DNA from 2 places in the Fulvimarina fulva genome. Region 1 is predicted to be linked to the other one. Evidence: riboswitches for the same ligand, from Rfam matches in the RefSeq annotation. Region 1 holds a riboswitch; the other holds the start of a gene.
What was found. A riboswitch is a leader RNA that binds a small molecule or an ion and turns the genes downstream of it on or off. The one in region 1 is predicted to bind cobalamin.
Positions count from the first base shown of each region.

Region 2: it holds a riboswitch for cobalamin, as region 1 does, so the genes downstream of both, ABDX79_RS05955 (copper chaperone PCu(A)C) here and ABDX79_RS13665 (energy-coupling factor ABC transporter permease) in region 1, are expected to answer to the same signal.

Region 1 covers NZ_JBDJAC010000009.1:94,712-98,235, forward strand. Annotated here, with positions in the region: gene ABDX79_RS13655 (catalase family protein) at 1-461, opposite strand, end outside; gene ABDX79_RS13660 (DUF4174 domain-containing protein) at 741-1,211, shown strand; cobalamin riboswitch at 1,304-1,517, shown strand; gene ABDX79_RS13665 (energy-coupling factor ABC transporter permease) at 1,571-2,254, shown strand; gene ABDX79_RS13670 (enoyl-CoA hydratase) at 2,325-3,149, opposite strand; gene ABDX79_RS13675 (PaaI family thioesterase) at 3,366-3,524, shown strand, end outside.
Region 2 covers NZ_JBDJAC010000003.1:79,501-83,024, reverse strand. Annotated here, with positions in the region: gene ABDX79_RS05965 (hypothetical protein) at 233-1,234, shown strand; gene ABDX79_RS05960 (anti-sigma factor domain-containing protein) at 1,296-1,508, shown strand; cobalamin riboswitch at 1,583-1,803, shown strand; gene ABDX79_RS05955 (copper chaperone PCu(A)C) at 1,839-2,345, shown strand; gene ABDX79_RS05950 (hypothetical protein) at 2,447-2,737, opposite strand; gene ABDX79_RS05945 (copper chaperone PCu(A)C) at 2,791-3,342, opposite strand; gene ABDX79_RS05940 (hypothetical protein) at 3,404-3,524, opposite strand, start outside.

The sequences.
Region 1 (3,524 bases):
AGCAACCCGAGCGTCTTTGAGAAATCCGCAGCCGAGGCTGCCGAGAACACCGGGCCGTTGATAAGGACGAAGTCCTGTGTCGTCGCCTTTTCGGAGCCCGGAAGGCGATCGCCCTCGACATTCAGGACCTTCACCGCAAGACCGCGTGGCACCGACACGGAATCGTCCAGGATGTCTCCAGGGTTCGTGGAGAACCGCATGATGACCGGATGCTCTTTCGCGCTTTCGAAAAGCCCCTGGCGATATTCGGGCGGCAGGTCTGGCTTGACCGTCATCGTGCCGAACAGTTCGCCATGGTTTTTGGCGTGGACACCGCGAACCGCGCGGCCATAATCCTCCTTCGTCGTCTCGACGATGTGGTCGAAAGAGTCTTTCAGATCGGCGAGCGTTTCACCTTCCTTTTCCTCCATGGTTTCGACGCCCGGGTGAAAGCGAACCGGCTCCTGATACGTGTTCGACATGCAATATCCCTTCCGATTTGACCGCGCTGACGGAATTCTCCGGCGACAAACGTGTTCGGAGCGACGGTGAGCGGTGTGTTGAAGGTCAAATGCTTCAGACGTGAATGAGTTCGCGGATTTTTAGCCGGCGAAAGCAATGAAGCGCTCGGCAAATGTCCCACCGCAGAAGTTCCGGGCAGGATGCTACGACTTGCAAAGGGGAGTTGGCAAAGAGGAGCCGGTCGAGCGAAATGCCGCATCGTGATCGCACTCGCACCTTGCAGTCCCATCTTAAACCCTATGCGCCGATTCATCTTTTCCTGTCTCGCAATCATCACCGGGCTCGCCATGATGACCTTATCCGCATCAGCCGGTCCGCTGTCGGCGTATCGATGGGAAGCGCGACCCGTCCTCGTCTTCGCGCCATCTCTTGGAGAGGCTCAACTCACGCGCCAGGTCGATCTCTTCAGGCAATCGAGCGATATGATCGACGAGAGAGATGTGGTGATCCTTCTCGTCGCCGGTGATACCGGCGATCCCTTCGTGCGATTCGGGCCGCAGGGTCTCAAACTCCTGCCTCCGTCGAGCAGGCCGCTCAACCGGACGCTGCGCGAAACCTATTGCGTTCCGATAGAGGCCTTTACCGTCATCCTTATCGGCAAGGATGGCGGTGAGAAGAAGCGGTGGCGCGAGGTGGTCGATCCGCGCGCAATCTTCAGCGCAATCGATTCCATGCCCATGCGCCAGCGCGAAATGCGCGAGGGCAAGTGACGGCCAGCGTCCTGAGCCGTTTTCCCAGGATCACGTGGCGGCTGCCCGTGCAGACGTTTTCGCGCCGCTCTTGGCACCCGGCCTGAACTGGCCTATTCCTCGACATCGATGGTTCCGCCGAGCGAACGCGAAGCGGATGAAAAGGGAACACGGTGCGGCTTACCCATCAGGGGCCAAGACCGTGGCTGCCCCCGCAACTGTATGCGCCGAGCAATGCCCGAGACACCACTGGCTTTTTCAAAGCCGGGAAGGTGGGCAAAGCGACGACCCGCAAGCCAGGAGACCTGCCATCGTCAACGCGCCGAGCATGGCGCATGTCGTAACAACCTTCGCGCGGCGGGCGCGGAAAGGACTTTATCATGCATATCGAACCCGGCGTCGTCGACGGCGCCAAGATTGCACTCAGCTATGCGACGGGCGTCGCCTCCCTCGGCCTCATGGGCAAGATGGCGCTAGACACGATCCGGCACGACGGCGGCCTGACCGCGCTCGCAACCCGGTCCATGGCAGCGACCGGCCTCGTCTTCGCCTTCTTTCAGATCCTCCCCCACTATCCGGTGGGCGTTTCCGAAGTTCACTTCATCCTCGGCTCGACGCTCTTCCTGCTCTTCGGCGGCGGCGCGGCCTCCATCGGTCTCGCGCTTGGGCTTCTCTTCCAGGGCCTGTTCTTCGCCCCCTTCGACCTGCCCCAATACGGCATGAACCTGACGACGCTCATCGTGCCGCTCTTTGCCATCAGCCATCTGGCGCGCCGCATCATCGCGCCTCAGACGGCCTATGTGGACCTGAGTTACATGCAGGCCTTCAAGCTCTCGACGGCCTTCCAGGGCGGAATTGTCGCCTGGGTCGGCTTCTGGGCATTCTATGGTCAAGGCTTCGGCGCCGAAAACCTTGCCTCGGTCGCATCCTTCGGCGCGGCCTACATGCTGGTCGTGATTATCGAGCCGATCGCCGATCTCGCAGTGCTCGCCGGCGCAAAGGCGCTCGACCGTTCCAAGACCTCGCCGTTCCTCAACGCCCGCCTGCACCACGCGGCCGCCTGATACGGCTTTCGATCTCTGAGAACCGAAAGGCGGTGCCGTTTGGCGCCGCCTTTTTCATGTTCGGCTCTCGCTACTTCCCGGTCCATTCCGGTTTGCGCTTTTCCAGGAACGCGCCGATGCCCTCCTCGGCGTCCTTGGCCATCATGTTGTCGACCATGGTGCGGGCCGCATAGTCGTAGGCCTCCGACAGGGGCATCTCCAGCTGGCGGTAGAAGGCTTCCTTGCCGGTTTTCACCGTGAGCGGCGACTTGGATGCGATGGTGGTCGCGTATTTGCCGATGATCGTGCCGAGATATTCCGGCGGCACGACCCGGTTGATGAGGCCGAACTCGCGGGCGGAGCGCGCATCGATCCGCTCGCCGGTGAGGAGCATTTCCATCGCATGCTTGGGAGCGACGTTGCGCGAGAGGGCCACCATGGGCGTCGAGCAGAACAGGCCGATATGGACGCCCGGCGTCTGGAACTGGGCTTCCTCGGACGCGATGGCCAGATCGCAGGACGCGACCAGCTGGCAGCCGGCGGCGGTGGCGAACCCGCCGACCTCGGCGATGACCGGCTGCGGCAGGCGGACGATAGTCTGCATCAGGTCCGAGCAGAGCCGCATGGTCTTTTCATAGAAAGCGCGGCCGCCGTCCTCGTCGGTGCGGTGGGCGGTGAGCTCCTTCAGGTCGTGGCCGGCGCAAAAGGTCTCGCCCCTGGCCGCGAGGATGACGACGCGGCAATCGGCATTTTTCCCGCAGCGCTCGAACTCGGCCTTCAGGGTCTCCATCATCGCGATGGACAACACGTTCGCCGGCGGGTTGTCGAGGACGATCCGGGTAATGCCCGGCCCCTCCTCCACCGTGATCAGGGCATCGCTTTTTGCTTCGGGCGACAATTCGACGATATCGGCCAAGATGGGTCTCTTCAGATCGTGAGCTTGAGGGCGGTGGCGGCGACAAAAGTCGCCGGAATGGTTCGGTTCGATTTCGGGCCTGCCATTGGCAGAGCGACCCGCCTCGTATAGCCAACCCGTCATCAGCGAGGTTGAAAGACAAGCAGATTCAGGACTGCTTTCGCGGCTCAGGATAGGGCGACGGGGCAGCGGGAAGCAAGGCGGGAGGGCCGACACATGCAGGCGATCGATAGCGTGGACGCGATGAACGCGTTTCTCACCGAGCACTTTCCCGAACTCTCCGAAGCCATGCCGGGCCTCAGCGTCGCCGAGGTGAGCCCACGCCGGGCGACACTGAAGCTCGAGACGGAAAAGCGGCACTTGAGGCCTGGCGGC
Region 2 (3,524 bases), on a different contig from region 1:
CTGGTTGGCCTCATGCGCCAGTGCCTAAGGATTCCCGATCATTCAGCGTCGAATCAGCTTGGTCTGGCACTCATCCATCGCAGGCGGCAAAGCCGTCGTCTCGAAAAAGACGAAATGGCTTCTAGAGGTTTGCCCTTTATTCTCTGAAGGTTAGTCCGGCCCTTTTCCGCCGGCCTCGTCACCGCTGCTGGACCTTGAGTTTCAAAAACCGGGTAAGCGCAAAGGAACTTCGATGATTGCCAACCGGCTTCGCAGGATCGCTGCTCTTCTCGGCCTTGTCCTCCTGCCGGCCTGTACGGCGGCGGACCTTGTGCCCTCCCCGATAGACCTGGCGCAGGCCGCTTCTCCGCAATGGCTCGGCGCCCATGTGGGTGACGAGGACGGCAAGATCTCTCCGGTGGTGCTCCAGCGGGCGCGGGCGCTCCATCAGCGCAAGGTCGCGGCCGGTGATGTCGGCAATTCCTGCTATTTCGCGCTGGATGCGACACGCCCGAGCACCAATTCCAGCGGTCAGCCCTCCCGTCGGTTCTACATGATCTGCGAGGATCGGCGCGTCTTCCGGGCAATGTCGTCCGGCTATGGAAGCGGGCGCGATCTAAAAGGGTTTGCCGATTTCAAGAACGGGCTGCAGTGCGCACAGAATTTCGGGAACGCGGAAAATTCGTCCCTCACAACCGGCGGCGCCTATACCACCGCCGAAATCCGGGACGGCTTCAAAGGCTATTACCGGACATCCAGCGGCAATGAGGTGCCGTTTGTCCGTTCTTTCGTGCAGTTCGAGGGAGAAGGCGCGACTGCGAATGCGCGTCCCCGCGCGATCGGTGGCCATCAGGCAACCCTGATCCGGGCCCAGTGCCGCCGGCAGAGCCCCGGCGACCCGTACGCCAATGACGAGGGCTTCGTCGCCTTCGGCAAGCTCGTCGACTACGCCTCCGGCCGGAGCAATGGCTGCACCAGCTGGTCGTCCGCCGATAACGAGGTCATCGTTTCGACGGTCAGGAACAATCCGACGACGGTCTACATCTATCCGGAAGCCCGGGATATCGAAGCGGTGTCTGAGGCCGTTGGGGCCGGGCGTTCGCCGTCGGAGGCCGGCACCTATTGGAATGCCTCGTGTCTGAGAGAAATCGGCAAGCCGCGCTTCTGGTCTGCAGCGAGCCTCGAGCCGCTGATCGAGCGCTATGAGGCGTCAAGGCCGAAACGCTCCTGGGACCCGCTGCCGATCTGCAAATAGTCGCGGACGGCGGTTGCCCTGACGGGCAGCACAGACAAGCGCAACGGCATCCTGCTCGCCCATGTCTCCGGCTACTCCGTCGCCCGAGCTCGGTCCGAAATCCATGGGCCTGCTGCCGGAGGTCCGCGCCCGGCTTCTTGAGGATTTCGATCTGTCCGCTCCGGAAAACGACCAGCTCTACGAGATCACGCTCGAACCCGAAGGCGGTTCACCGACCGGACGACCGACCGGCCCAATCCTCGCCAAAGGCTACGGCGCCCTGCAGTCCGAGTAGGATCGCGCGCATCCGGCCGATCGAAAGAAGGCCGGTTTTCTCGGACGCTTCCCGTTTACTCCGCAACTGTGAGGCTCTAAGTCGATGGTGTCGATGCCCAACGCGGTTCCACGCGAATCGCAGGGCTTAATCGGGAATGTGGTGACAACGTCCATTCGGGGCGTTCAATCCTCAGCTGCCCCCGCAACTGTAAGCGCGGAGCCGGCCCATGTCAGCCACTGGACATCAAGTTCGGGAAGGCGGGTCTCGGTGTCGATGCGCAAGCCAGGAAACCGGTCGACGGACGTAAAACCTCGAAAGAGAGGACGGCGGGTCCTCGAAAGGAACATTATGAAGCATTTTCTCGTAGCCGCGCTACTCGGCGCGTCGATGATGACACCTGCCTTCGCCCACCATGCCGGCGAACAGGTGCAGGCTGCCGCAAACGTGACGGTCAGCCACGCCTACACATTCGAGAACGCCGATATGGCGCACTCCATGCGGGTCTATCTCACGATCACCAATGGCAGCGAGGAAGCGGTCGAGCTGACGGGTGCGTCCGTCGGATTTGCCGAGAATGCCCTCTTTGAGGCGCAGGCGATCGAAAACGGATCTTTGGTCACCGCACAGCCCGAAACGATCACCGTGAATGTCGGGCAGACGCTGACCATGCAGCCGGGTGGTGCGTGGATCGAGCTCGAAAGCGTTCAGCAGACCTTCGAGCATGGCGAGCATTTCGATCTGACGCTGACCTTCGCCGGGATGGAGCCGGTGGAGATCGAAGTGGAGGTCGAGGAAGCGCCGGGCGAAAAGCACGACCATGACCACGACCATAGCCATGAAGACGGCGAAGTCTGAGGCGCATTCGGGCCGAACGGCCTGACGATATGACATGACAGCGGCCCGGCTCTCGATGAGCCGGGCCGTTTTGCTTTCGGTGGGTATCCCGCGTCGCGGCTTTATCCGACCATGCGCCGGAGGGCAGGCACTCGCGAAATGACGAGAAGATCGAAGGCGAGGAGCGCGATGAGGGCCAGGCCCATCAGCGGGAAGATGACCGCGAGGGCGAGCGCGATGAAGGCGACGCCCTTGACCAGAGGAGCGGGACCGGGAACCTGCGGCGCGGCAAGCCTGAATTCGCCCTTTGGCCGTCTCAGCCACCACATGACGATGCCGGTTGCCGACAGGACAATGATCGACAGGCAGAAGAGCGTGTTGAGGATCACGTTCCACCAGCCCATCCGTCCCATATGGAAGACGTCATCCTCCGCCGCGCGCGCAGTCGCACGCGTCGCTTGAAAGCTTACTGAGCCGAGCCGTGGCCCATGGTGTCGTGACCTTCCATCCCGGCGTCGCCGTCCGCAGAGCCATGATGCATGTGGTGGTCGCCCTCGCTGGACTTGGCACCCATCGCCTCGACGGCGAGTTCGACCTCGACCTCACCGCCCTTTTCGAAGCGTAGCGTCAGGGGAACGCGTTTCTCTTCCTTCAGCGGCTCCTTCAGGCCCAACAGCATGAGGTGATAGCCGCCGGGCTTCAGGTCCACGGTTTCACCGGCTGGCAGGGGCAGGCCGTCGGGCAGTTCGCGCATCGTCATGACGCCGTCGTTCATGCCCATCTTATGGATCTGGACTTCGCTTGCGACCGGCGATGAGCCGCCGATGAGGCGATCTTCGCCGGAGCCTTGATTGTCGAGGCTCATGTAACCGCCGCCGACAGGGGCATTGGGCGGAGTGGCGCGGGTCCAGGGATGGCCGATGACGATATCGCCAGCCTTGTAATCGTGGGCGAAGGCGGGTGCCGACACGGCAAGGGTCAGGGTCGCGCTCGCGGCAAGACAAATACGGGACAACATGGAAAGATCTCCGATTGAACAGGAATGGGGTGGCCGGAAGAAAGGTCCGGCCTTGTGTCGTTCAGACGGAGAGGGCGGGTGGACCGCGTTTATAGGCGAGCCCTTCGGGCGGCGCGCGCGGACCGAGGGCGTCGACCGCAAGAGGCCACGATAGGCGTGCATCGGTTTCGAAATGGGCGGCC